Regions from separate parts of the Weizmannia acidilactici genome, predicted to be linked through region 3. Evidence: riboswitches for the same ligand, from Rfam matches in the RefSeq annotation. Region 3 holds a riboswitch; each other region holds the start of a gene.

Region 1 (7,256 bases), on a different contig from region 3:
GATGGATTTGAAGAAACCCCTCCCGTTATTTCTATGAAAAAAGAAACAACAACCATTGGAGATTCCGATCTCGGTCAGCCGGTTTACATATGGAACATTTAGATCATCAAGTTAACTCTTTTTTCAAGGCTGCCGCAGCAATTGCTGCATCTCCAGCACCCGCAATTGCAGAAATCACCGAGATGCCATCAGCGCCGGCTTCTATGACGCTTTTTGCATTGCCGCGGCCAATTCCGCCGATCCCGACGATTGGCAGCCGGATACCGTTTTTCCGCATATCAGTGATCACAGATGTTCCTTGCGCCGCTTTTGCATCTTCTTTCGATTTCGTCGGGAAAATCGGGCCTACCCCGAGATAATCCGCCCCGCCGTTTACTGCTTGCCTTGCTTCTTCGACAGTATGAGCTGAAACACCGATGATTTTATTCCCGATTTTTTCGCGAACCGATTCCAACGGCTCATCTTCCTGCCCGATATGCACGCCGTCCGTATCCAGTTCCAAAGCCAAATCAATATCATCATTTACGATAAAAGGAATGCCATGGTTTTTGCATATCCATTGCAATTCCTCTCCAAGTGCTTTCTTTTCATCTCCTTTAAGCGCACCTTTTCCTTTTTCCCGGAACTGAAATAAAGTAACACCGCCATTGATAGCATCTTCCAACACCTGCTGCGGGCGGGACTGGCAGTTCGGGCTGCCCATAATGAAATACAATTTCAATGCAGCGCGCAAATCTTTCTCCTCTATCATTTTACCATGCTCCTTTTCCTGTACGCCCAGTGGTTTGTCGGCCCGTGCCCGTTTCCGATTTGGATGCCGTCTTCAATCGCAGCCGTAATAAAATCTTTCGCTGTTGCTACTGCATCGAAAACGTCCGCGCCTTTTGCCAGCTCTGCCGTAATGGCGGATGAGAACGTGCAGCCGGTTCCATGTGTATTTTTCGTTACGAATCTTTTGGCGGTGTACTCGTAAAAGTTCCGCCCATCAAAAAGCAAATCGCGGGATACCGGGGAATTTTCGTGGTGGCCGCCTTTAATCATGACATACCGGACCCCGGAATCTGAAATGATCCGGGCTGCTTCTTTCATATCCGGGAAATGATGGATCTTAATTCCTGAAAGCTCTTCTGCTTCGGGAATATTCGGTGTCACAATGAATGCAAGGGGGAGCAGCTTATTTTTTAAAGCGTGTATCGCTTCCTGCTGCAGCAGCGTTTCCCCGCCTTTGGCAATCATCACCGGATCGACAACGGTTTTTTCCCAATGATATTCCTTGATTTTCTCCGCAATAGCCTCAATAATGGCAGAATCAAACAGCATTCCTGTTTTTAATGCGTCCGTCCCCATATCTTCCGCAATCGAATCGATTTGACGGACCACCGCTTCCGTCCCTAATGGAAAAACGCCCTGGACACCGAGCGTATTTTGGGCGGTTACGGCGGTAATCACCGACATGCCATACACTTCCAGTTCCTGAAACGTTTTTAAGTCCGCCTGAATGCCTGCACCGCCGCCACAGTCGGAACCGGCAATCGTCAACGCTTTTTTCATTGAATAATCCCTGCTTTCTTTTCAAACGAACCATACGCTTCCAAATCCTCGGCACTAAGCGTTGCAAGCTGGTTTAAAAATTCGATTTGAAAACTTCCCGGCAAATCCGCTCTTGCTTTTTCCCGTGCGATTTCGGCAGCTGTACCGTACATAACAAGTGCCGATACGGCAGCTGTAACCGGATCTTTTTCCACAGCCAAAAACGCGCCGCAAACGGCAGACAAGAGGCACCCGGTTCCAGTCACTTTTGTTAATATTGGATGGCCGTTATGTACGAGATAGACATCAGACCCGTTTGACACCGCATCCGTTTTCCCGCTCACCACTACCGTTGTGTTGAGTTCTTTCGCAGCTCTTAGCGCCAGTTCGCCGGCATCCAAGTTGGTTTCTCCTGCATCCACTCCCTTAATCTTCGACTTCATTCCGATCAGATTTGCGATTTCCGACGCATTGCCCCTGATGGCGGTAAAATTTATTTCCTGCAAAAGTTTCTGTGCAGTTTCCGTCCGGAAATGCGTTGCCCCTGCAGCAACGGGATCGAGCACAACCGGAACATCGTTTTCGTTTGCGGATTTTCCCGCTAAAATCATCGCATCGACTATTCTTTCATTTAAAGTGCCGATGTTCAGTACAACCGCATTTGCTGCTTTCGCCATTTCGGCCGTTTCTTCCACGGCATCTGCCATCACAGGCGAAGCCCCGAGGGCCAAAAGCCCGTTTGCCGTAAAATTGGCAACGACAATGTTGGTGATATTATGGATGAGCGGATTTACCGCCCTGATTTTTTCAAGCAGTTCAATCGGTTTTGTTTTTTCCATTTTGATCTCCTCCTAATCCATTACGAGTCCACCGGCGACGACAAGTTTTTGCCCGGTCACGGCTCTTGCCCATGGAAATGCAAAAATAGCATTGCTTCTGCATCATCTTTCCGATTCCGTGATTTTTTTATAGCAGCGTTGTTGCTTCTATTTATTTAAGTATTTTCTCCTAAATGTTCCTGTAAATCTTTTCCTTTTTGCTCACTTTCAAAATAGTAAATGACAACTTTCGCCCCCCTCTCTTGCAAAAGCTTTTACAATTGCCCTTCCCAATCCCCTGCTTCCGCTTGTTACAAGCACCACTTGTTCTTCCAGTTTCATTTATCCCATCCTTTCCAATGCAAAAAAGCCAGGCCCGTAAAGACCTGACTTGATCAGCAAAAAGTATTGTTCATTCAAAATCCTACTTTCCTACGCCGGTATGATCCGGATCAGGTCCAAAGGGTTGAAAAACAAATGTTTTTCTCTCAGCCCGCCATTTGGGCACCCCTAGTAGTCTGAAATATTTACTTTTTACCAATTATATGCTTTTTATTTTCCCTTGTAAAGTGTACACGGGCACATTATTCGGCAAAAAACAGTAAATTTTTTCGAATTATTCCGGATTTTTCGCGAAAAATTAACATATGCACTCTATATTACGAATCATTATGCCTTTAGTGGCTTGACATGGAGCTTCTGTGGGCTTAGCTTGATGGCAATGGGGCGAGAAGAAAACAATGCTAACTAGCATACCATGCCCATCACTCCATATCAAGCCGTGTATTGAATATGATACATCTGGAATCATTTGAAAATCACAATCTGAAATAATATTGAAATTCAAAGTAAAGTCTTACAATCTTTTCAAAAACACATAGCTTACTTTATCGTAATCCATTTTTTCATAAAACCGGTGTGCGTCTTTTCTCTGCAGGCCGGATGAGAGGGAAACAATGCCATACCCCTTTTCTTTGGCCCACTGTTCTACATATCCAATCAGCCTGGCCCCGTAACCTTTTGACCGGCATGCTGCATCCGTAACCAGGTCGCACACCCAGATAAACCGTCCGTTGTAAAGGGTCATCATCGGCATAAAACCTGTTACCGCAACGATTTTTCCGCCTTCATATACAGCAAACATTTTATAATTTGCCGATCGGGCTGCTTCTTCGACCAATTGAAGATAGTGCTCCTCATCCAAATGCACGCGCAGCTGTTTCATCACCGGAAAAGCTGATTTCCATTCCTCCCGGTTTGTCAATTCCTTTATTTCCATTTTCAACATCTCCTTTCATACTGGCTCACACTCATTTAATCACAATCTGGTATAATCAAAAGGTCCAGATTCGAATTTTTGATAGGATCCAGTAATGCAGATTGGAGGCAGAAAAATAATTGAATTAACGCCGTTTCTAAACAAAGAAAGCAATATCCCGCTGTATATGCAGCTTGTTGATTTTATCAAGCAGGAAATTTTATCCGGCAACATCCGCCCGGGTGAAAAATTACCGTCCAAACGGAAACTGGCTGAATATCTCGGGTTAAGCATCAATACGATTCAATCGGCCTACGAACAATTGACGGCGGAAAGCTATGCAGAAAGCAGGCCGCGAAAAGGGATATTTGTTGCGGATTTCAAAAATGATCTCCTCCCGGAAACCGTGCTTTTCCATCAACAGTTACATGAAAAAGCCGGCCAAGAAAATGAACAAATCAAAATTGACTTCAATTCCGATACATAGTTGAATAAAATATACTCCAAGTAAAGAACCGTTACAAAAAATGCAAGTTCACCGCTGCCTTCCGGTAATTGGGATGAAAGGTAAACCGGCGCAACAGCTGTAAAGATGAGCAGAAACAACAAATATTTTTTAACAAGGAGAAAATCTTTTTTAACGAGCGGCAGCAACATTCTTCCCACCCCCAATATATGCAAGCATGATGTCCTCAATTGTAGGCCTTTCCATCAGTACGCCAGGCATCCGTTCCAGTACTTCTTTCTTTTGATTTGTGATGCCTTCAAATCCGTCTCCGGTTTGCCGCAGATGCAGAAATTGTTTTCGGGTCTGTTCGTCAATCAGGTGGTTATCTCCTTTTACAAGAGCTGACTGTTTTGTCAATTCGGTAAGCTGGCGGATTTCATTGGCCACGACGGCAAAGCCCCTCCCCTGCTCACGCTGCTTCAATGGAAGCGTTCAAAGACAACAGATTTGTTTTCGTGGAAATTTCGTCAATGACCTGCAACAACTGTTTAATTTTTTCCGTTGTTCCGATAAAAGAGTAAATTGTCCCATTTGTTTCTTTCACAGTTGATTGGATATGATCCATTTTATTTCCGATACGTGATACTTCATCCTGGGCCACCGCAAGCTGCTTGGATGCTGCTTTCTCGAGTTTCCGCAGCGTTTCACTCATTTGCCGGGAAGCATCTTTAGCCACATCCAAATCACTCAATTGCTGGCGGGTGCCTTTCAGCATGACGGCCATTTTACTGCTCACCCGTTCCGCGGAAGCCTCTGTCGAACGGGTCGACTCGTTCAATTGGCGCTGGCTTTCCTGGACATCCGCTGCAGCCCGCTTCACCCGCACCATAATGCCTTCCAAAGAATCGATCATATTGTTAATCCAGATCGCGAGAGACTTTGTTTCATCATTAGGAAATTGATCTGCTTGTAACCGTTTCGTTAAGTCTCCTTCCCCTTTGGCATTCATCCGGATAAATCGGTTGATCATATGAAGGTGATTTTCAAGCGGCTGGAATAATTTCCAGTTGAGGAAACGGCCGGCAAGCAAACTGTACACAGTATTGAATAAAATGAGCCCAATAACACCGGCCAAGCGGGGGAGCAGGCCGAATAATGTTATGTAATAAACCTCATTTAGTATAATAAACCCGATTGTAAGCTGCCGATATAGAAAATTGTATCGCCAGTTCACGCCGTGCATCCGATATACTTCTTCCAAATCCCCTTCACACATCATACCCCAAACATCCGGGCAATGCGGCAGCTGGAATGTCACGCCTTTTCCGATGACCAGATATGCCGGTAATCCGGGTAACCGGGAAACGTTACAAAAAGGTTGCTTCCATTCCGAATTGTATTCATCACACCAGGGTGTAGTTCACCCGTGGCAGGATCGGTAAAAATCAATTCCAGTTCCGTGTGATTTTTCATTTTTACAGTACCGTAAGGAGTCCTAACTCCATCTTTCAAATTATCACCGTGAGTAAACGTTAAATCTTCAAAACGGCTGCTCGATAAGGCCGTCCCCGGTACAATATCAGGATTCAAATTCGATTTGGCCATAAAAATATAATTGTCCCCTGAATCGGGATATACATGACCGGATTCCCTCTGGATCAGGTCCCCAAGCACATCGTTCGGCACCCTGCCGCATAAAGCCCCTTTCCATTTTCCGTTTTCCATGAGCGGCAAAATGAAAAGCAGCGTTATTTCATCGTGAAATTTAGATGTGCTTGGCCCAATTTTCAAAGTCAGTGGATCTGCAAATGGACCATATAGGCAATTCTTTCCCTTTTTGGTTCTTCCAGTCCAGGCTGGCAAGGGGATCTCCCTGCATAGGAAGTGCCGATATGCTGACGATAAGTTGAATATGTAACAACCGACCGTTCATATCCAGCAAGAACAGTTCCGAAAAATCCTGTCCGCGCTTTAAGTATGATGAAAATAAGCGTTCAAGATTCTCATCATTCTTTTCTTCCGTACTGCTTAACTGCTGCTCCATCTTTTCCAATAATGACCAATTTTCTTCCGTCCAGTGGAACAAAAGCTGCTTTCTCGTTTCGGCGATGCCTTCGAAAATTTCTTCTACATCTTCTTTTAAATACTGATTCCGCCGATACGCACGCCAAAGCGGCCATCCCGTTTTCCAACCTAACCATCCAAACATTCGACAACCTCCAACAAGCCTCAACTTTTTATGTGATAAAATATGACATTTTATGTGAGTATATTATGCTATGATTTTATCGATTACTCTATCAATTTATCAAAATTTGTTGTAGAGGTTTTTCTAAAAGTATTCAGTACAGAGGAACAAAAATTACAAAAAGCAGGAATTGCATAATAAATATCGATATGCAAAGATGGGGAAGGATACATGCTTATGGATGATAGAACAACATCCTAATATTTTTTATCTCGCTTTTTTAGCAGCCTGACAGCGTAAGGAGAAAATAATTGGTTTTTCAGGAAAAAGCAAGTACTTAAACGCTCATCTTGAAGTAGAACCCCCAAACTACAAGGAAAAAGTACAGATGAAGTAAAGGATTTAGAATTTATGCTGCCACCCCCATTATCCGCGGGGCATGGGGAGTATTCAGATTGGAAAAAACGGCAGGCTAAAATTCAGTGATGATAAAAATATTGACGCACCAACGCCAAAGGAATATGAGATACATTTCTTGAAGTAAAGTGGAACGGTAAAGTTGATCAAACCTTTTACCATTCTAACATTTTCTGTATCGTTGCAACTTTGATTTTCATGCCGTTTTTTAATGGATCATTTCTTCACAGCATATTTTGTACCTTAGAGAACTGTATAGATGCCTATTTTTAAGGATGCCATATACACTTTACAATGCAGCTTTGGAACCTCTTTTTTCAACGGCATCATTTTCAAGTGCTTTTAATAATTATTTGGCAATTCCGTTTCCCTGCATCTCAAGAATCACGGAAAGCATGAAAAATAAAGCTTTTCCTTATCCGCTAGAAAACGGACCATTCCTACCGGTTTTATGGATCCACATACACGATTAAGGGCTTCTCCCTTTGTGCGGATAAAACGGATTGAGCCGTTTCTTTCAAAGCGCTTGATGGCGGTACTTCATTTGGATATTCCATGAGAGCTGCTTTCGATCATGATTTCATGTATAATCGGCGC
Region 2 (7,256 bases), on a different contig from region 3:
GCCGCTCGGCTCCTATGTCATGGAAAATGTTTTATTCAAAGTATCGTATCCTGCCGAGTTCCATGCGCAGACAGCTGCGGAAGCTGCGGTAAAGCTCCATCCGCTGGTCGCCGAAAGGCTGGATGACATCCAGAGCATTACGATCACGACGCATGAGTCCGCGATCCGCATCATTGACAAAACAGGTCCGTTACGTAACCCTGCCGACCGCGACCACTGCATCCAGTATGTTACGGCTGTCGGTTTGATCAAAGGCAATATTACGGCCGATGACTATGAAGACGATGCAGCGAAAGATCCGCGCATCGATGCACTAAGGGAAAAAATGAGCGTAGTGGAAAACAAACAGTACAGCATCGACTACCTCGATCCGAACAAGCGCTCAATCGCCAATGCAGTGCAAGTCTTTTTCAAAGACGGCACGAGCACGGAAAAAGTCGAGGTTGAATATCCGCTCGGCCACCGCTTCAGAAGGGAAGAAGCGATCCCGAAAATCATCTGCAAGTTTTCGAATAACCTGGCGACCCATTATTCGGCCAAGCAGCAGGAATGGATCAAAGCAGCTTGCCTGCAGGGGGAAACGCTTGAAAAGATGAACGTGAATGAGTTTGTCAATCTATTTACCTTGTAGAAAGGGTGTTGCACCATGGTTTGGATTGTCAATCAGCCGTCTTCGCAGGAGGTGCTTGCAAAGCGGTTTAAAGAGCTGATGCAGGCGCCGGGCATTTTGCAAATCCCGGGCACACATGATGCAATGGCAGCATTGGTTGCGAAAAATACGGGTTTTGAGGCGCTTTACCTGTCCGGCGCCGCTTATACCGCCAGCAAAGGGATCCCGGATCTCGGCATGATCACATCGAGTGAAATGGCGGAGCGCGCGCGTGATATTGTGCGCGCGGCCGATCTCCCGGTGCTTGTCGATATTGACACCGGGTTTGGAGGTGTGCTGAATGTTGCCCGGACAGCGCGTGAAATGGTTGAAGTGGGGGTTGCGGCCGTGCAAATCGAAGACCAGCAGCTGCCTAAAAAATGCGGCCATTTGAACGGGAAACAGCTTGTTGAAGCGTCGGAAATGTGCGAAAAGATCAGGGCGCTGAAAGAAGTGGCTCCGACGCTTGTTGTCGTTGCCCGTACGGACGCAAGGGGTGTGGAAGGCGTGGAACAGGCTTTGGAGCGTGCAAATGCCTATGTAGAAGCAGGGGCGGATGCGATCTTCCCCGAAGCATTGCAATCTGCCGATGAATTCCGGATGTTTGTGGAAAAAATCAAAGCCCCACTTCTCGCGAATATGACAGAATTTGGCAGAACCCCGTATTACACCGCGGAAGAATTCGCGGATATGGGCTATGCGATGGTCATTTATCCGGTCACATCGCTGCGCGTCGCCGCAAAAGCATATGAACGGGTATTTGAAAAGATCAAAAACGAAGGCACGCAAAAAAATGCCCTTTCCGATATGCAGACAAGGAAAGAACTGTACGGCATCATTTCTTATGATGAGTTTGAAGCGCTCGACCGGTCGATTGCCAAGACGATTCTTCCGGTCACACCGGATAAATGAACATAAACCAGCCTAGAAAGGTTCTCCTTTCCGGGCTGGTTTTGCTGCTTTAATATTACCCGTTTGTCTTTTGTCCACTTTGCCTGTCCCTTTTTGCCTGACGTGGGCTTCCTCTTTTTTCACCGTTTCAGATATATGTTCAGTATCTTCGACAGTGCGTTTACCGATGACGATTTCTTCTGTTTTCCCCGGTTTTTTGGTCACTTCTACCCGTTCTTCTACGATCGGCACTTTAATCGTTTCCGAACCGTCAACGGCTACATCTGTTTTTCCATCTTCCAATAGTAATCAGTGGTAAAGAAATCTTTGATTTATCCCAAAGCGAACCGTTTTGTTCTTTTTGGAGTGTCGCCGAATGATCAACATTGCGCCGGTCCGGTTTTCTAGTTAACCAGTATCATTTCCATTCGTAATGACTGAAATATTGGAATTGCTGTAGCCTTTTGTGGTTAACCGGTCCACTGCATCAATCGTATCCTGCAGAGTTGGGGAAATGCCGACAACTTTTTTGATACGTCTATCTTTCTCCATTGAGATGATATTGGACTTTTACTCGGTAGAAATAGGAGTAACCAGGTTTCATAGACTTTGACAGGAACAGAAAATTCGGCAAATATAGAAATGAAAGCGAAAAATGGAGGGAAAACCATGGAAGAATCAGTCTACCTTTCCCAAGATGCCGTTGGGCTGGCCCAACTGATCAAGCGGAAAGAAGTGGATGCAAAAGAAGTGCTGGAAGCGGCAATCGACCGTATTGAAAAAACAAACCAGGGCTTGAATGCCGTAATCCGGACGCGTTATGAAAAAGCAAGGGCGGAAGCAGAACAGATCAATTTGGATCAACAGCCGTTTGCCGGAGTACCGGTGTTATTAAAGGATATTTCGCAGGCGGTAAAAGATGAACCCCTTGCATCCGGCTCGAAATTGCTGCAAGGAAACCTCGCCAGGGAAGATTCCTATTTTACGGCAACATTAAGAGAAGCAGGTTTTTTGATCCTCGGCCATACGAATGTGCCGGAATTCGGGCTGAAAAATATTACGGAACCCGAGTTGTACGGGCCGGCAAGAAATCCGTGGAACCCCGGGCATTCGCCGGGCGGATCAAGCGGGGGCGGGGCGGCTGCCGTCGCATCAGGAATGGTGCCGGTCGCAGGTGGAAATGATGGCGGCGGTTCCATCCGCATCCCGGCTTCTTTTACGAGTTTAATAGGATTAAAACCGACGAGGGGGCGGACGCCGGTCGGGCCGGGAAGGGGACGGCAATGGCAGGGTGCCGCGGTTGATTTTGTGCTTACACGGACGGTCAGGGACAGCGCAGCGCTTCTTGACGTACTGCAAACGTTCCAGCCGGAAGCCGCATTCCAAACACCGCTTTTTTCGGGCAGTTATTTACAAGAAATCGAACGCAGCGGCGTGAAGAAGTACCGGATCGCCTTCTCCGTTGAATCCCCGGTCGGAACACCCGTCAGCCGCGAAGCAAAGCAGGCTGTCTATGAAACGGCCAAATGGCTTGAAACGCAGGGGCATGAAGTGGAAGAAGCGGAAAACGGTGTGGACGGCAGGCGGCTGATGGAAAACTATTATTTGATGAACTGCGGGGAAATGGCCGCTGAAATGATAGACTTGGAAAAAGCAATGGGGCGCCTGCTTACAGAAAAAGACATGGAAATCGTTTCATGGGTGCTGTATCAAGCCGGAAAAAATGTAACAGCCGCCGAATATGCACGCAGCCTTGCCGAATGGGACACAGCCGCAGCACAAATGGCCGAATTCCATCAAACATACGATCTTTTTATGACGCCGGCCACCGCTTTTTCGGCACCGAAAATCGGGGAACTGACGCAAACTTGGGAGGAAAGGGAAAAACTGCTCCGGGTTACCGACCTGCCGAAAGAAAAACAGCAGGCCCTTGTCTATGAAATGTTTGAGCCGAGCCTGACATTTTCCCCGTTTACACAGTTGGCGAATTTAACCGGACAGCCGGCTGTCAGCGTGCCTGTCCATTTAACGGCAGACGGACTTCCGATTGGTGTCCAGTTGATTGCTCCAAAAGGAAATGAGCACTGGCTGTTTGATGTGTCCTGTGCGATTGAACAGTCCGAACTTTGGGTTGGGACGCAAGAAAATCTGAATTTTTGAAACCGATGCCAAAACAATATTTTCAAAGGTGTTTTTTCGCGGTACAATATAGTAAGAATAATCAAACAAAGGGAGCATGAACATGGAGATGATGATTGAACAGTTTTTACATTTGCCGACAACCTGCATATCCGATGCGATGAATGGAATGAACAACCTCGATCCGGAGATCAAGCCTTTAAACGATGGTTTTAGATTAGCCGGCCGGGCTTTTACAGTGAAAATGCCGGTCGGGGATAATCTTGCGGTGATTCAGGCAATACGGGAAGCAAAACCGGGGGATGTGCTGGTGATTGATTCAAAAGGCGATTTATACCGGGCGATTGCCGGTGATTTTGTTCTCGGGATGGCGAAAACGCTCGGCATCCAAGGTGTTGTCGTTGACGGCGTGATCCGCGATATTAAAGGAGTTTTGGCGTTGGATTTTCCGGTCTTTGCAAAAGGTACAACCGTTGCAGCCGGCGGAAAGGCGGGAAACGGCAAAGTGAATGTCCCAATCTCTTGCGGCGGCGTACCGGTACGCCCCGGGGATATCATTGTCGGGGATGCGGACGGGGTTGTTGTCGTGCCCCGGGAGAAAGAAGAAGAAGTCTATCAAAAAGCGGCGAATAAGCTGAGAAAAGACGAAGAGCGGGAAGCAAAGGTAAGCGGCAACCGCGAAGAGATTTTGAAATACTTGGACAAGATGCTGCAAAAAGCAGGGAAAACGGTGTAAACAATTTTTTGTTGTGCAACCGGGATTTCATGTTACAATAATAAACAGAAGGATTTGGTCCGCATTGATGATGAACAGAGCCGAATAGGAAAAGAGCAGGGGAGCCGGTTTGGCTGAGAGGATGCGGTTTGGCATCGACCCTTTAACCTGATCTGGATAATACCAGCGTAGGGAGCCATATAAAGAATCATGTTTTGGGAATGACTGGCTTTCTTGCGCACGCAATGAAAGCCTTTTTTATTTATTGACCAAAGGAGGAGAAAATCATGGGAAAATCAAAGCAAGTAACCGTTTCGTTTTCGGTGGTTCCGCATATCAAAACCGATGACTTATATGGTGTCGTCGACCGCGCGATTGAAGTGGTCCAAAAATCCGGCGTGCGTTATGAAGTCGGCGCGATGGAAACCACGATGGAGGGCGATTTGGACGAACTGCTTGAAATCATTAAAAAAGCGCAGGATGCCTGCATCGAAGCCGGGGCCATTGATGTGGTCACCTCGATCAAGATCCATTACCGCCCAAGCACCGGGGTGACGATTGATGAAAAAATTGCAAAGTACCGCACACAAGCGCCGCAGCCCGTTCGTTAACGCTTGCCTCACTGCTGCCTGGCTCGTCTTTCTGCTTTTTTTATGGCAGGCGGTTACGACAGGGTTTCATGTTAGTGAATGGATGCTGCCGAAGCCGACGGAGGTGTGGCAGGAAATGGCAGGCATGAAAGGGATGATTTGGCCCAATATTTGGCAAACTTTAAAAGAAGTACTGATCGGGCTAACCTTTTCCATTGCCATCGGTGCGGCCATTGCTGTCTTGATGGACATGGTTCCCATTTTCCGGGCGTTCATCCAGCCGCTGCTCGTGGTCTCGCAAACGGTACCGATTGTGGCGATTGCACCACTTCTCATCGTCTGGTTTGGTTTCGGCCTGCGCCCAAAAGTGATCGTTGTGATTTTGGTCTGCTTCTTTCCGCTGGCGTTAAGCATTTTGGAAGGGTTCCAAACCGTGGACAAGGATCTGATCAAACTTTTAAAGACGATGCATGCGACAAAATGGCAAGTGTACCGGAAAGTCAAATTTCCGGCTGTGCTTCCCTATTTTTATTCCGGCTTAAAAATCGCCGTTACATATAGTGTGATGGGCGCCATTATCGGCGAGTGGCTCGGCGCAAGCGAAGGGCTCGGCGTCATGCTGACAAGGGCAACGAAATCTTTTATGACCGCCCGCCTGTTTGCCATCTCGGCCATCATTGTAGCACTGACATTTCTTTTATATGGCGCCGTTGAAACGCTGCAAAGATTATCTGCGCCATGGTTTTACAGAAAGGAAGACGATCAATGAAAAAAATTTGGATTGTGCTATCTGCTGTTATGCTGCTTCTTGCGGCGGGATGCTCCGGCAGCGGGAAGAAAAGCAGCAGCAAAAAAGCGCTGCAAAAAGTGACGGTTGTACTGGACTGGTACCCGAACACAAATCATACCGGCCTGTATGTGGCCAAAACGAAAAACTACTATAAAAAACAAGGCTTGAATGTAAAAATCATCCAGCCCGGCGACAATATTACCGCTGAACAAATGGTTGCATCCGGCAAAGCCGATTTCGGGATCAGCTACCAGGAAAATGTGACAACAGCCCGGGTGGAAGGTATTCCGATTGTTTCGATTGCCGCCATTATCCAGCACAACACATCGGGTTTTGCTTCCCTGAAAAAGGACAATATCACCTCGCCGAAAGATTTTGAGGGGAAACGTTACGGGGGATGGGGCTCCCCATCTGAAGAAGCTGTGATTAAAACAGTCATGGAAAAATACGGTGCCGACTACAGCAAAGTCAAAAACATCGTGCTCGGGCAGACGGATTTTTTCAAATCGATCGGGCGTGAAGCCGATTTTGAATGGATTTATTACGGCTGGGACGGCATCCAGGCAGAGCGTGAAGGGAAAAAATTGAACATTATCCTGGTGAAAGATTTGGATCCTGCACTTGATTATTACAGCCCTGTCATTATTACAAGCGAAAAGCTGGCGAAAGATGATAAAAAACTTGTCAAATCTTTTATGAAAGCTACTGCGCAAGGATATGAGTTTTCGATTAAGCATCCGGAGCAGGCGGCCGATATTTTTATCAAAGACGTGCCGGATACAAATAAAGGCCTGATCCGTGCAAGCCAAAAATGGCTGAGCACAAAATACCAGGATGATGCGAAGGAATGGGGGGTTCAGAAGGAAGAAGTGTGGAGCAGGTATATGAACTTCCTTTATAAACATAAGGTCATCAAGAAAAAAATTGACATCAAAGCTGCCTACACAAATGAATTTCTTCCTGGACAGCCATGATGTACTTGCAAATTGACGGCGTTTCGAAAACGTTTGGGGGAAATAAAGTATTATCCGATATCCGCGCCGACATCCGGGAAGGCGAGTTTTGCGCATTTGTCGGCCCGAGCGGCTGCGGGAAAAGCACCTTGCTGAATATCATTGCCGGCATCGAAAAGGCGGACAGCGGGGAAGTGAGGCTCTGCAGCCGGCCGTCAGCTGTTCAGGATGCGATTAGTTTTATGCCACAGCAGGATTTGCTTTTGCCATGGCGGACCGCACTGCAAAATATCGTCCTTCCGCTGGAAATGAAGGGTATGCCGAAACGGGATCGTATTTCCAGGGGAAGGGATGTGCTTCGGCAATTCGGGCTGGAAGATTATGCGGACCACTATCCTTCTTCTTTATCCGGAGGCATGCGGCAGCGGATCAGTTTTTTGCGGACGTATTTGTGTGAAAAGCCGCTCATGCTGCTGGACGAGCCGTTCGGAAAGCTTGATGCTTTTACGAAAATGGATGTCCACCGCTG
Region 3 (7,256 bases):
GATTTAACAGATCATCCTGATTAAAAAATATGGCCGGATGCCAACTATAGACAGACGTCGCTTCCATACCAATTTAGATCATCTTGATATGGTGAACCCATGATGTATGGACAATGGCATTACGCAATTCAGTAACACCTGGCAAGTTGTTCGCAACTGTAAGGGTGCTAAGCGTTTCGCCTTCCTGATTCATAAGGCAGGCTTTCATGTCCTTTGAGCTTACATCAATTCCGACAAAAAGTTTCATTGGATTGAACCTCCTTTCATTTTAGGATCAAGGGATCAGGCGCTTCGGGATGCCCCCAGATGGTTTGCCGATCAATCAGCCTCGCTTATCAGAACTCATCCGGAGCCACGAGCTGCGTCTGAACGCTGCCACGTTCAGCGTGGTGTTCACCGGAGGAACAGCCTACGGGTTAGAAGGTCGGGCAAAAACTGGGGACGCAGACTTTTTAAGTAGTCAAAGCTACAGAGTGTTCTCAACGTTAACCCAAATGATCCTAAGAACATTATCTAGGAACATCACGAAACGCCCAAGTCCTAAATTGATGTTTTCGGGGCTCGACCCGAAAACATCAAAGATTCACTTGTCAAAGAACAATCATTCAACTGAAATTGACTCATTTAATAGGATCGAAACTTATTATACGAGGGTGTCTTGGAATACCCGATATTTAAACAGTGTCGAGAAAAACTTAACACATACAAATAATCTTTTTTGTTGAAATGTTGCAAAAAGAGGTTTATATTAAAAATTGACAACTTCATGAACGTAACCACAGGGGGAGCGTTTAGCTGAGAGTGAACGTGAAGTTCTGACCCTTTGAACCTGTCCAGTTAATGCTGACGTAGGGATGTGGAATGCTTTTCTCTTGTCTCCCATGGTCAGTTATGTTCATGCATGCCAAAAGGGGGATTTTTTAATGAAAAATTTAAGTTTGCAGGCCATGATTGAAGCGGCGATTTTTGCAGCATTCTCGATGGTGTTGGATTTGCTGCCGTCCATAAAAGTGACATCGGGCATTTCCTTGTCGTTTGCGATGATGCCAATCTTTGTAGTGGCGTTCCGTTGGGGATTCATGGCAAGCGTATTGTCCGGCTTTATTTGGAGCCTCCTGCAGCTTGTCACAGGAGATGCGAACGACATTTTGAACCCGGTGCAAGGCATTATGGAATATCCGGTCGCCTTTTCGTTTATCGGCTTCGCAGGGTTATTGCGCCCGCTGATCCAAAATAGCAGCTGCTTAGGGCATAAAGGGGCCATGTCTGTATGGATGTCCCTTTCGGTTCTCGTCGGCAGCATCGCCCGGTATTTCTGGCATTTTATCGCCGGAATTGTTTTTTGGGGGTCTTACGCGCCGGCTGGACAATCCGCTTTTATGTATTCGCTAATCGTTAACGGCGGCACGATGATCGGCAATACGGTTTTGTGTGCGGCGATCACAGTAGTTCTGTTTAATGCCGCGCCGCAGTTGTTGACAAAATACCGGCACGAACACCGGAAAGCGGCATAAAGGATAAAAATTGGATGGTTTTAAATGTGAAAGCGGCATGTCTCCCTTGCGCGGGGCATATCCGCTTTTTCTTTTTGGCTCTGTTAAATGTTATTGTTGATGACCGTCTATATTTTGGATTTAAGCGGGTAAGAAGAGACTCCTACGGCTGAAGCATCGAGTGCTGTCTGCAGCAACGTTATCCCGATGTCGGACGCTGAACTGAAGGGAAGGCCTTCAAAACTTGGCACCGCGTTTTGACGAAGCAGCGGTTCCGGATTACGGCAAATATACCGACCCGGGCAGCCTTGGACATTAAGGCAAACCAATATCCTAAAATAGGCTAGGCTGTTTTCTCATTGCTTCCCATTCGGTAAAGGTTTACAATAATTGTAAACCTTATAACCACAAGGGGCGATTTAATTGGAAGTTAGAGATTTTATGATCCGCGATGTGATAACAGTGAAAAAAGAAACAACGATCCGGGAGCTGTTAAAAGTGCTTGTTGACCATAAAATCGGCGGTGTCCCTGTCGTCGACGGACAGGGGAAGCTGCTCGGAATGATCAGCGACGGGGATGTCATTCGCTTCCTGCAGCCGAAAGCGCGGACGGTCTACGATTTTTATATCACAATCGTCGTGAACGAACGTGAAGATTTTAACGAAAAGCTTGCGCAAAGCCTTGACTTGCCTGTTGAAAAAATCATGAAACGGCGGGAACTGTATACGGTGAAACCGGATGACGATTTTGAAAACGCCTTAAGTATTTTAGCCAAACACCATTTTAAAAAATTGCCGGTTGTCAATCCGGCCGGGCGCGTTGTAGGCGTCATCAGCAGGGGTGACATTATGCGCCAAATTACAACAAAACTGATCAACAGCTAAAATCATGTTTACGTTTTCCTCTCCGGGGAAGACTATTATTGAGAGTCTGACTCGGGAGGTTAAACGATGAACGAAAAATCAATTCCGCATTATCCGGAACCAATTTGGCGCAAAACAGTATCACTACCGCGTTTTCCCTCATTGCAAGAAGACATTGAGGCGGATGTGGCGGTTGCCGGCGCAGGAATGGCCGGGATTGTGACGGCATATTTGCTTGCAAAAGAAGGAATAAAAACTGTGCTTTTTGATGCGGGAGAAATTGCGAACGGCACAAGCGGCCATACAACGGCGAAAATTACGGCACAACACGGCCTCGTTTATGATGAACTGATCCAGCATATCGGCATAGAAAGGGCCGGGCTTTATTACAAAGCTAATGAAGCGGCCGCGTCCTTGATTAAAAACATCATTCGTGAAAACGACATTTCATGCAGTTTTTCCCATCAGGCTGCCTTTCTTTACACTAATTCGGATGATTATTTTGAAAAACTTGAGAAAGAAATGCGGGCATATGATACGCTCGGTATCCATGGCGAATGGCTGGATAGGCTGCCGGACGGGATCCCCGCGAAAAAAGCGGTAAAAATGGAACGCCAGGCACAATTCCATCCTCTTTCGTATTTAAAAGCTTTAGTCGAATTTTTAATGGAAAAGCAAGTCCCGATCTTCGAAAATACAACGGCTAAAGACATTGAATACGGCAACCCGATTAAAATCAAAACGGAAAAAGGGCACACGATTTCCTGCAATTACGTCTGCATTTGCACGCATTATCCTTTCTACGATGCAAAAGGGCTTTATTTTACAAGAATGTACCCGGAACGTTCCTATTTAATTGCGGTAAAGCCCGAAAAGCCATTTCCGGGCGGGATGTATATCAATACCGAACAGCCAACGAGATCCTTCCGTGAAGTGGAAGCGGAAGGTGAAAAACTGCTTTTGGTCGGGGGCGAAAACCATAAAACCGGCCAGGGCGGTCCGATGATCCGGCATTATGAAGTATTGCAGGAATTCGCCGAAAAAACATTCGGGATTGAAACATTTTATTGCCGGTGGTCGGCGCAGGATTTAACGACACTGGATAAAATCCCTTATATCGGGCCGGTTACGAAAATGGAACCGAATGTTTTCATTGAGACCGGTTTCCGAAAATGGGGGATGACGGGCACCCATGTTGCCGCCCTGATCATGCGTGATCTGATTTTGCAAAAAGAAAATCCTTATGTGGAAATGTTCGCACCGCAGCGTTTTGAAGCGGATCCAATGGTAAAGAATTTCGTTTCCGCAAATGTGGATGTAGCAGAGCACCTTGTAAAAGGAAAGTTTGATTTGCCGGATAAACCATTGGAACAATTGGAACCGGATGAAGGCGCCGTTGTCCGTATCAACGGAAAGCGGGCAGGCGCTTATAAGGATAACGAGGGAAACATCTATCTCCTCGATACGACCTGCACACATATGGGGTGCGAAGTGAAATGGAACTCAGGGGAACGGACATGGGACTGCCCGTGCCACGGTTCAAGATTTTCTTTTACAGGGGAAGTTGTAGAAGGGCCGGCAAAAGACCCATTGACAAAAATCGAATACCAGGAGTAAAGTTTGAAAAACACCGCCGAAATTCGACGGTGTTTTTTTGTATCTATGCGCGAAACTATGACAATATGCCTATGTTACAAATTTTTCACGATATTACAAAGGCTGCTTTTTGTGTAACCAAATCAACACTTTCCCGTTATCGGGCTGTTACTTCATTATGTTAGCATTTTTGGTGTTGGCGGAAAGTCGGCAAAAAGAGGAGGTTGCATTTTATGAAAAAAGCAGTAACAGCACTCGCGGCTGCGGTGACATTAACAAGTGTGATGGCTGCCAATGCTTCAGCCGCCGCCCCGGATACTTATACTGTAAAACAGGGGGATACACTTTGGGGGATTTCAAAAAAATACAACACATCCGTCAAAGAATTGAAGCAATGGAACCAGCTTTCCACAGAAACCATCTATCCTGCACAAAAACTGAAAATTTCCCCGAAAAAAGTTTACGTCATTAAAGCCGGGGATACCCTTTCGGAAATCTCGGCCAAATATGGAGTAACGGTCGAACAATTAAAAAAATGGAACGACCTGCCATCCAACATCATTTTCCCAAATGACGAAATTGTCATCCATACCAATCCCCGGAGCAAGATTACGGTGAAGGATGATTCTGCAGACGTCTCCGTTCAGGCAAAAACGAATACGGATCAGGCAAGGGTGGAAGTGAAAAAGCCGATGGTAAATGTACAAACATCCGAAAAAACCACTTCCCGCCCGCAAGGAAGGACAATAACCGTAACGGCAACGGCTTATACGGCCAATGATCCGGGCTGTTCCGGCGTAACGGCGACCGGCATCAATTTGAAAAACAATCCGGACGCAAAAGTGATCGCCGTTGACCCGAATGTTATTCCGCTCGGCTCAAAAGTGTACGTGGAAGGTTACGGAACGGCTGTTGCCGGCGATACCGGTGGTGCCATCAAAGGGAACCGCATCGACGTCCTTGTGCCGAATACGGGTGAAGCAATGAACTGGGGGCGCCGCACGATCCAGGTGACGATTTTGGACTAATGTGTTTATGCGCAAATGGAAGAAACAAAAAAATAGCATATACATCAGGAAGTGAAAAGGGTACGATGGGGGATCAACTGAATTTTTGGAGGCCGCCCGGCTAAACAAAGCTCAGACGAAGTGTTTTGTTTAGCCGGGCTTTTTATTTTGCCTTGGCATTTTCCGGAAAACATTGTAAAGTAAGGTTAGAAATCGAGAGGAGTGGTTGAGTTTGTCGTTTCCATTGATCATCGCCGAAAAACCCGACCAGGGGCTCACCCTTTGTTCGGTTTTTCCCTTTGTAAAACGCCAGGGCTATATCGAGATCCGTCCCAATGACATTTTCCCGGAAGGCGCCTACTGCACATGGGCGGTCGGCCATTTGGCGCAGCTCGTGCAGCCGGAAAGCTATAACCCCGCCTGGAAGCAGTGGAAGCTTGAAACGCTGCCGATCATTCCGGAAAAATTCCGATATGAAGTTTCCAAAACGAAATATAAGCAGTTTCATACCGTCAAAAAGTTGCTGAAAGATGCGCGTGTGACAGAGATTATCCATGCGGGCGATGCCGGCCGAGAAGGGGAGCTGATCATCCGCAATATCATCCATTTGTCCGGCATCAAAAAGCCGCTGAAGCGCTTATGGATCTCTTCTCTGACACCGCAGTCGATCAAGGAAGGGTTCCGGAATCTTTTACATGACGAAGATACCAGTTCTTTATATCATGAGGCATATGCTCGCGCTTGTGCGGACTGGCTTGTCGGCATGAACGCCTCGCGCGTCTACAGCCTGCTTCTAAAGCAAAAAGGGATCAATGATGTGTTTTCTGTCGGACGCGTCCAGACGCCGACCCTTGCTTTAATTGTAAAAAGGGAACTTGAAATCGAAAATTTTAAGCCTGAACCGTTTTGGGAAGTCACCGCCTTGTTTCAATTTGATGACAAACAATACGAAGGAAAGTGGGTAAAAAATGGCGAATCGCGTTTAAAAGACCCCGCCATGGCGGAGCGGATCGCCGCATTTTGCCGACAAAAACCGGCAAAAGTTGCGGCGCTTAAAAAAGAAAGAAAAGAATTCCAGCCCCCGCTTCTGTTTAATTTATCGTCACTGCAGGCGGCCGCAAACCAGGCTATTAAATTCCCACCGAAAAAAACGCTTGATCTGGTACAGTCTCTGTACCAAAAAGGGATCGTATCCTACCCGCGTTCCGATTCCAATTACGTCACAAAAGGGGAAGCCGAAACGTTTCCGGATATTTTGCAAAAACTGCAGACTTATCCTGAGTATGCCCCGTTTTTCCCGCTTCCGCACCCCTCCATCATCAACAATAAACGCTTCGTGAATGAAAAAAAGGTGTCTGACCACTATGCGATCATCCCGACTGAACAGGTGGTAAACCCGGAAAATCTTCCGAATGACGAGAGGAAAATTTACGATATGATTGTGCGACGTCTCATTGCCGCCCATTACGGAAATGCGGTTTATCATTATACTACGGTTAAGACGCTGGTGGACGGGCGCGCCGAATTTATTTCAAAAGGCACGCAGATGGAAAAAGAAGGCTGGCGCAAAGTCATTTTTGCAAATGAAAAAGAGAAAGACCGCATTTTGCCGGAAGTCAAACAGGGGGATAAGGGCATTGTAAAGGATGTCAAGATAAAAGAAGGCAAAACCCAGCCGCCGAAACGGTATACGGAAGGACAGCTGATTACGCTTATGAAAACAGCGGGAAAATTTATTGAAGATGAAGCACTTGAAAAAGTGATGGCGGATGTCGAAGGGCTCGGGACGGAAGCAACAAGGGCAGGGGTGATCACTTTATTAAAAGAGCGTAAATATATCGAAGTGAAGAAAAATCAGGTATATGCAACCGATAAAGCGAAAGTGCTCATCCGCGCGGTCGGCGGTAAAATCCTCGCCTCCCCGGAAATGACGGCAAAATGGGAGCAGCGTCTCCGGGAAATCGGGAAAGGGCAGGCATCCCCGGCTGGCTTCATGGAACAGTCAAAAAAGCTGTCAGCCAAAATTGTGCACGATGCAGTCCAATCCGCAAACGAATGGGATTTTTCCGGTTTGAAAGTGGATGAGATCAAAAGGGTGAAATCGAAATATACATTAGGCAAAAAGATGGGCAAATGCCCGAAATGCGGCGGCGATATCGTTGATAAAGGCAATTTTTACGGCTGCAGCGCCTATCAAAAATCGGGATGCACCTTTACGCTTCCGAAAGTCATACTCGGCAAAAAAATCAGCCAGGCGAATGTAAAAAAACTTTTAGCCGGCGAAGAAACAAACCTC
Region 4 (7,256 bases), on a different contig from region 3:
CGATTTCACCATATCAAATGAAGGATCCTCAATTTCACAATAATCGCTGTATATCATGCCACCTTCCAGATCCGTTAAAACCGTTAAAATATAGTTTACCCCTATATCCACACCAATGGCATAACCGGCATTTTTATTAAACACCAGCATGACCGGCTTTCTTCCCCCACTGGATAATCCCGTTCCGATTTCTTTCACTAAGTTTTTTTCAATCAGCGACGAAATCTGTGAGGAAATCGTTGCTTTATTTAATCTTGTGATTTTCGCCAGTTTAGCACGGGAAATTTGATCATGTCTTACGATTTCATTTAAAATCACCCGCTGGTTCTGGTTTTTGATAAAAGTTTGATCAGCTGTATTCATTAGAATGCATCTCTCCATTTCGTATGTCCAATAAACGAATTCGCCGCTTTTTTATTTATTATATCAAAATTATATCGAAATTCGGTTGTTTTTTTCAAACGATCGTGCTAATATAAACACATACTTAGTTTAACTGTTAAACAAAGTAATCACCCAATATTTTTTAGGGCCCTATGTATGCGTTTACAAAATTTTATAGGAGGAAGCAGCAATGGCATATTTTCCAAACGTCAGCAAAATCACTTATTCTGGTAAACAATTAAAAAGCGATCTTTCGTTTAACCATTACAATCCGAAAGAAGTCGTCGCCGGCAAAACGATGGAGGAACATCTGCGCTTCTCGGTTGCATACTGGCACACCTTTACTGAGGCAGGGACTGACCCGTTCGGCGCAGGATCAAAAGTCCGCCCGTGGGATCGTTTCTCAGGCATGGATCTTGCGAAAGCAAGAGTAGAAGCGGCGTTTGAGTTTTTTGAAAAACTTGGAAACCCTTACTTCTGCTTCCATGACCGCGACATTGCCCCTGAAGGCGATACATTAAGAGAAACAAACAAAAATTTAGACGTTATCGTTGCAATGATTAAAGATTATATGAAAACAAGTAAGGTAAAACTGCTTTGGAATACAGCAAACATGTTCACCAATCCAAGGTTCATGCACGGCGCGGCAAGTTCATGCAATGCAGATGTATTCGCTTATGCTGCCGCCCAGGTGAAAAAGGCACTGGAAATCGGGAAAGAATTAGGTGCTGAAAACTATGTATTCTGGGGAGGGCGTGAAGGCTATGAAACTTTATTAAATACCGATATGAAACTGGAACAAGAAAATATGTCCAGATTCTTCCATATGGCTGTCGACTATGCAAAAGAAATCGGATTCGATGCCCAATTCTTAATTGAACCGAAACCGAAAGAACCGACGAAACACCAATACGATTTTGACGCCGCTACCGCCATTGCATTCTTGAAAACCTATGATTTGGATAAAGATTTTAAATTGAATTTGGAAGCCAACCATGCGACACTCGCCGGACATACTTTTGAACATGAAATCCGTGTCGCAAGGACGCACGGCATGCTGGGATCTTTAGATGCTAACCAAGGTGATCCGCTGCTTGGGTGGGATACGGATGAATTCCCGACAGACCTTTATTCCACAACACTTGCCATGTACGAAGTATTGAAAAACGACGGCCTTGGCAGGGGCGGATTGAACTTTGATGCAAAAACGCGCCGGACATCATTTACACCGGAAGATCTGTTCTATGCGCATATCGCCGGCATGGACAGCTTCGCCCTCGGCTTAAAGGTTGCCAACCGCCTGATTGAAGACAGAGTATTCGATGACTTTATCGAAGAACGCTATAGCAGCTACAAAGAAGGCATTGGGGCCGATATCGTTTCCGGCAGAGCCGACTTCAAATCTCTGGAAAACTATATTCTGGACAAAAAAGAAATCACTAACCAGTCGGGAAGGCTGGAACAACTGAAAAATACACTGAACCACTATATTGTCCAAGAAGCGTATCAAGGCGCTTTAGCTTAAAAATATGGATCCGGCCTGCCTAAAGGGCGACCGGGTCTATTTTAGCGAGGAGATTACCATGAAATATGCTATCGGTGTGGATTTAGGGACAAGTTCAGTGAAAGTGCTGCTTGTCGATCAGAACGGCCGGGTGGTTTCATCCGTATCAAAACCCTATCCATTAATCCAACCGCGGCCAGGCTACAGTGAACAGGATCCGGAAGAATGGGTGGAAAAAACAGTCCAGGCTTTAAAAGAACTGGTGGAAGAATCTAAAGTTCCCCGGGATGATATTGAAGGGCTCAGCTTTTCCGGCCAGATGCACGGCCTCGTGTTGCTCGATGAAAACTACCGGGTCATCCGCAATGCCATTCTATGGAATGATACAAGAACGACAGAACAATGCAAACAAATCGAACGGGAGCTGGGCGGCAAACTGCTTGAAATTACGAAAAACCCCGCTTTGGAAGGATTTACGCTTCCAAAAATCCTTTGGGTGAAGAAATACGAACCGGAAAATTTAAAAAAAGCACGGGTCTTTTTATTGCCGAAAGATTATCTCCGTTTCCGGTTAACCGGAACAATTGGCATGGATTATTCCGATGCAGCCGGCACGCTGCTTTTAGATATTGTAAACAAATCGTGGAGCACGGATATCCTGCGCGCTTTTGATATCCCGTCTGGAATCTGCCCGCCGTTAGTGGAAACAGAAGACGAAGTTGGGAGATTAATACCTGAAATCGCAGAAAAATGCGGTTTGTCCCCGGACGTGAAAGTATTTGCCGGCGGGGCGGATAATGCCTGCGGCGCAATCGGTGCGGGGATTTTAGAAGAAGGTAAAGCACTCTGCAGTATCGGCACATCAGGTGTTTTCCTTTCTTATGAAAAAGATAAAAACAAAAACTTCGGCGGTAAAGTACATCTCTTTAACCACGGGCAAAAAGATTCCTATTACACAATGGGCGTCACTTTGGCTGCCGGATATAGTTTGTCCTGGTTTAAAGATACATTCGCAAATTGCCAGCCGTTTACGGATTTATTAGAGGAAGCCGCGCTCTCCCCAATCGGCGCCAACGGGCTGATTTTTACCCCTTTTCTTGTCGGGGAACGGACACCTTATGCAGATGCAAAAATCCGTGGCACATTTACGGGAATAGACAGTTCCCATACGAAACGAGATTTTGCCCGCGCAGTGATTGAAGGCATTGTGTTCTCGATTCATGAAAGTGTTGAAATTTTCCGCAACTACGGAAAGAAAATAGACACGGTCATTTCGATCGGCGGTGGCGCCAAAAGCGACTTATGGCTGCAAATCCAGGCCGATGTTTTTAATGCGACAGTCATCAAACTGCAGAACGAACAAGGCCCGGGTATGGGAGCCGCCATGATCGCCGCAAGCGGATTAGGCTGGTACCCGTCTTTAAAAGATTGCACAGAAGCTTTTATCCAACCAGGCCAAACATTCGAACCGATACCTGAGAATGTCAGCCGCTATCAGGCATTTTACCAAGTATATAAAGATGTATATCCGCATACCGTTGCGATCAATCACCAGTTGTTTGATTTAAGGAAAACCAATTGATCTTTCAAAACTTGGGAGGGAAAATAAATGAAGTTTAAAATAAATAATGGCCTGATTTATTTTTTCGGAGCATTAGGCGGTTTGTTGTTTGGCTATGATACAGGGGTAATTTCCGGCGCCCTTCTTTTCATAAAAAGAGATTTACACTTAACATCATGGACAGAAGGGGTTGTCGTTAGTTCCATTTTATTCGGCTGTATGATTGGTGCAGCGATTAGCGGGGCATTATCAGACAGATGGGGAAGGAAAAAGGTTGTCCTGCTTGCTGCAACAATATTTTGTATCGGTGCATTAGGTTCGGCACTGGCCCCAAATACAGGGATCTTAATCCTTTTTAGAATCATACTTGGATTGGCAGTTGGAAGTGCATCTGCGCTTGTGCCAATGTATTTATCGGAAATGGCACCGACTGCTATCCGCGGAGCATTGTCAAGCCTAAACCAGCTGATGATTATGGTCGGAATTTTACTGGCTTATATTATCAACTACGCCTTTGCTGCTTCTAGAGGGTGGCGCTGGATGCTGGGATTTGCATTCATACCCGGTCTATTGCTACTGATTGGAATGTTTTTTCTGCCAGAAAGTCCCCGATGGCTGCTTAAACAAGGAATGGAAAAGGAAGCCAGGTCTATTTTAAACTTTATGAGGAAAAACCAAGGCGTTGAAGAAGAAATCAAAGAAATCAAACTTGCAAATGAACTGGAAAAAAATCAAGGCGGTTTCAAAGAAGTAAAACAAGCATGGGTACGCCCGTCTCTAATCGCCGGCATCGGACTGGCTGTCTTCCAGCAAATTATCGGATGCAATACTGTCCTTTATTACGCCCCGACAACATTTACGAAAATCGGTCTCGGTGATTCTGCTGCAATTTTAGGAACCGTTGGAATCGGGATCGTCAATGTCATCATAACAGCCGTTGCTGTTCTCATTATTGACAAAGTTGGTCGAAAACCGCTTTTACTCATTGGAAATGCCGGGATGTCGATCGCTTTATTTATACTTGGGATTGTAAGCGCTTTGCTTGGCTCGTCCCCTGCCGCCAGTTGGACTACAGTCGTATGCCTGGCTGTCTATATTGCTTTTTTCTCATTAACTTGGGGGCCGGTTGTTTGGGTCATGTTGTCGGAAATATTCCCGCTTAAAATCCGTGGAATCGGCATGGGGATCGGCAGTGTAGCAAACTGGCTTGCGAACTTAATTGTTTCACTAACTTTTCCTAAATTAATAGAACAATTTGGCATTAGCACGATGTTCATCGTTTATGGCATTATGGGTGTTTTAGCATTTATCTTTGTAATAAGAAAAGTATCGGAAACTAAAGGGAAAAGCCTTGAACAAATTGAGATTGAACTTAGGAATAAATCATCTGACAAAGGCCTTAATCTCACACATTCAATGCAAAAGTAACAATTACGCATACGGCCGGAAAATTTACTGCCGGCCATTTATTCCAGCTGACCATTCCGATTTTCAATTGATTATGCTATAATTGCTTATATTCCAAACGAATAAAATATGCATGATTTCACTAGGGGAGCCACTGGCTGAGACGGGGCACCATGCTTCGGACCCTTTGAACCTGATCTGGATCATACCAGCGGAGGGAAGTGAGTACATAATGTGACATTACGGCCGCTCATTTCTCCGGAATTGGGCGGTTTTTTATTTGCGGAAGGAGTATGGCCCAAACGGTGAATCATGCACAACAAAGGGGGTCGAGTAAATGAAGTGGCAAAAATGGGCGCAAGATTACGGGCTGTTTTGTATTGTTACGATCGTGATAATCAGCGGATGGCAGTGGATCGTACAGAAAGGGTTTGTCCCGTCTTTTATCCTGCCCTCCCCTTCCCAAATCTATGAATCTTTTATGGCAAACCGCAGGCAATTAGTCGCCGTGCATTTGCCTGTAACATTGGAGGAAGTTTGCATCGGGTTTATTTTATCCGTTGCGGGCGGGGTCGCGCTTGGCGTCATCATGTATGTTTCCAAAACAGCGGAAAAAATCTTTTATCCATTTCTTGTGATCTCGCAAACTGTACCGCTCGTTGCGATTTCGCCCATATTTATGATGTGGTTCGGTTACACGATTTGGAGCAAAGTCGCCATTATTATTTTAACGGCCATCTTTCCGGTTGTGATCAGTACCTTTGACGGACTAAAAGCTGTTGATTCCGCCTATCAAAACCTGTTCCGGACAATGGGCGCCGGGCCGTGGGTGATTTTTCGAAAGCTCCATATTCCGATGGCGCTTCCCTCATTTTTGTCCGGGCTGAAATTATCCATTGTTTATTGCGTTACCGGGGCTACGATCGGGGAATGGCTCGGGGCAAACGCAGGGCTCGGCTATTTCAGCAGGCGGATGTCCGGATATTTGCAGGCAGGAGCTGTCTTTTCTGCTGTTTTTCTGCTGTCCGCGCTCGGCATGATATTATTTTTGCTCGTTTACGCGATCGAAAAAAGCATTTTGAAATACAGAACAAAGGCTTAAGGGGGCTTTCCAATGAAAAAACTATGGATTTTAACGGCTGCGCTTGCATTGATATTGGGTGCCTGCAGCAGCCGGGCAGACCACACATCAAAACATCATTTGCAAAAAATAACCATTATGCTCGACTGGTATCCAAATGCTGTCCATTCTTTTCTTTATGTTGCGCAGGAAAAGGGGTATTTTAAAGAACAGGGCTTGGATGTCAGCATTAAAATGCCGTCTGATACAAACGACCCATTAAAACTTGTCGCCGCCAATCAAGTAGATATTGCGCTGAGTTACCAGCCGCAAGTGTTAATGGCACGTGATGAAAACATCCCTGTCCAATCTTTCGGCGCAGTTGTCCGCCATACGCTTAATCGGGTGATGGTTCCGGCTTCAAGCAATATCCGGTCCCCGAAAGACTTAGCCGGAAAAACGGTCGGCTACTCATCCATCCCGCTTTATGAAGCAGCCATCCGTACAATGGTTAAAACAGATGGCGGAAATCCAAATAAAGTAAAAACGGTAGATGTCGGATATGACTTAATTCCTGCTCTGGCGACGCATAAAACAGATGCCATCATCGGCGGCTTTGTGAATCATGAAAAGCTGCTGCTGGAAAAAGAAGGACACGCTGTACGAACATTTAACCCTGCAAAATACGGCGTACCGGACTATTACGAGCTTGTTTTAATCGCAAACGAAAATAAGCTCAAACAGCAGCCAGAAATTTTTAAAAAATTCCTCACCGCAGCAGAAAAAGGTCAGCAATATGTCGAAAAGCACTCGCAAAAAGGGCTTGCCATTTTATTGAAGCACGAGGATCCGTCTTCGCCGCTTGACAAAAATGTGGAAACAAAGAGCCTGCAAATCCTTCTGCCGCTGATGGATGAAAAAAATAAACCATTCGCCTATCAGGATCCAAAATCCTGGGAAAAAGTATCAGATTGGCTCTATCAAACCAAAATGACAAAAACGCATATCAATGCTGAAAAAGCTTTTACAAATCTATCTAAATAAGGAAACTTGGCCGGCATCCCGCCGGCATTTTATTTTAGAAAGACGGCAAAACCAAAAAAGTTTCTCTAATCACTATGTTTCAATTCTTGTTTTCGTACCTGATCTAATGCTTCATTTACCATTTTCATGACATGAAATTTATCAAACGTAATCGTTGCATTCGGGAATTTCTCTTCAATACCCGAAATAAAGGCTGGTGACATATCGCAACAAAATTCTTTAATCTGGGAATGTAAAACCCCTTTACTGTCCAGAAACTGGCTAAACACCTGCAGTACTTCTGCACCTTTACCAGT

Evidence for each region. Region 3 has a riboswitch for thiamine pyrophosphate ahead of thiT (energy-coupled thiamine transporter ThiT). Riboswitches for the same ligand answer to the same signal wherever they lie in the genome.
Region 1: another riboswitch for thiamine pyrophosphate. It lies ahead of thiM (hydroxyethylthiazole kinase); the one in region 3 lies ahead of thiT (energy-coupled thiamine transporter ThiT).
Region 2: another riboswitch for thiamine pyrophosphate. It lies ahead of GBH70_RS11905 (MTH1187 family thiamine-binding protein); the one in region 3 lies ahead of thiT (energy-coupled thiamine transporter ThiT).
Region 4: another riboswitch for thiamine pyrophosphate. It lies ahead of GBH70_RS08105 (ABC transporter permease); the one in region 3 lies ahead of thiT (energy-coupled thiamine transporter ThiT).

What each region holds. Positions count from the first base shown of each region.
Region 1 covers NZ_BKZR01000039.1:11,568-18,823, reverse strand. Annotated here, with positions in the region: gene thiE (thiamine phosphate synthase) at 107-751, opposite strand; gene thiD (bifunctional hydroxymethylpyrimidine kinase/phosphomethylpyrimidine kinase) at 748-1,551, opposite strand; gene thiM (hydroxyethylthiazole kinase) at 1,548-2,369, opposite strand; TPP riboswitch at 2,761-2,870, opposite strand; gene GBH70_RS13095 (GNAT family N-acetyltransferase) at 3,205-3,627, opposite strand; gene GBH70_RS13090 (GntR family transcriptional regulator) at 3,722-4,093, shown strand; partial or broken gene GBH70_RS13085 (sodium ABC transporter ATP-binding protein) at 4,244-4,462, opposite strand; gene GBH70_RS17360 (methyl-accepting chemotaxis protein) at 4,524-5,333, opposite strand; gene GBH70_RS17355 (hypothetical protein) at 5,369-5,845, opposite strand; gene GBH70_RS17350 (hypothetical protein) at 5,820-6,263, opposite strand.
Region 2 covers NZ_BKZR01000032.1:17,978-25,233, reverse strand. Annotated here, with positions in the region: gene prpD (2-methylcitrate dehydratase) at 1-631, shown strand, start outside; gene prpB (methylisocitrate lyase) at 647-1,561, shown strand; partial or broken gene GBH70_RS17830 (YsnF/AvaK domain-containing protein) at 1,574-1,843, opposite strand; gene GBH70_RS17825 (general stress protein) at 1,949-2,092, opposite strand; gene GBH70_RS11915 (amidase) at 2,210-3,700, shown strand; gene GBH70_RS11910 (RraA family protein) at 3,783-4,415, shown strand; TPP riboswitch at 4,503-4,606, shown strand; gene GBH70_RS11905 (MTH1187 family thiamine-binding protein) at 4,682-5,005, shown strand; gene GBH70_RS11900 (ABC transporter permease) at 4,956-5,753, shown strand; gene GBH70_RS11895 (ABC transporter substrate-binding protein) at 5,750-6,748, shown strand; gene GBH70_RS11890 (ABC transporter ATP-binding protein) at 6,745-7,256, shown strand, end outside.
Region 3 covers NZ_BKZR01000024.1:41,764-49,019, reverse strand. Annotated here, with positions in the region: partial or broken gene GBH70_RS17810 (IS110 family transposase) at 1-247, opposite strand, end outside; TPP riboswitch at 772-872, shown strand; gene thiT (energy-coupled thiamine transporter ThiT) at 924-1,514, shown strand; gene GBH70_RS10185 (CBS domain-containing protein) at 1,917-2,378, shown strand; gene GBH70_RS10180 (FAD-dependent oxidoreductase) at 2,445-3,974, shown strand; gene GBH70_RS10175 (LysM peptidoglycan-binding and 3D domain-containing protein) at 4,187-4,981, shown strand; gene GBH70_RS10170 (DNA topoisomerase III) at 5,193-7,256, shown strand, end outside.
Region 4 covers NZ_BKZR01000017.1:10,308-17,563, reverse strand. Annotated here, with positions in the region: gene GBH70_RS08125 (ROK family transcriptional regulator) at 1-363, opposite strand, end outside; gene xylA (xylose isomerase) at 575-1,909, shown strand; gene xylB (xylulokinase) at 1,968-3,470, shown strand; gene GBH70_RS08110 (sugar porter family MFS transporter) at 3,498-4,877, shown strand; TPP riboswitch at 4,991-5,093, shown strand; gene GBH70_RS08105 (ABC transporter permease) at 5,194-5,958, shown strand; gene GBH70_RS08100 (ABC transporter substrate-binding protein) at 5,971-6,960, shown strand; gene GBH70_RS08095 (ISL3 family transposase) at 7,026-7,256, opposite strand, start outside.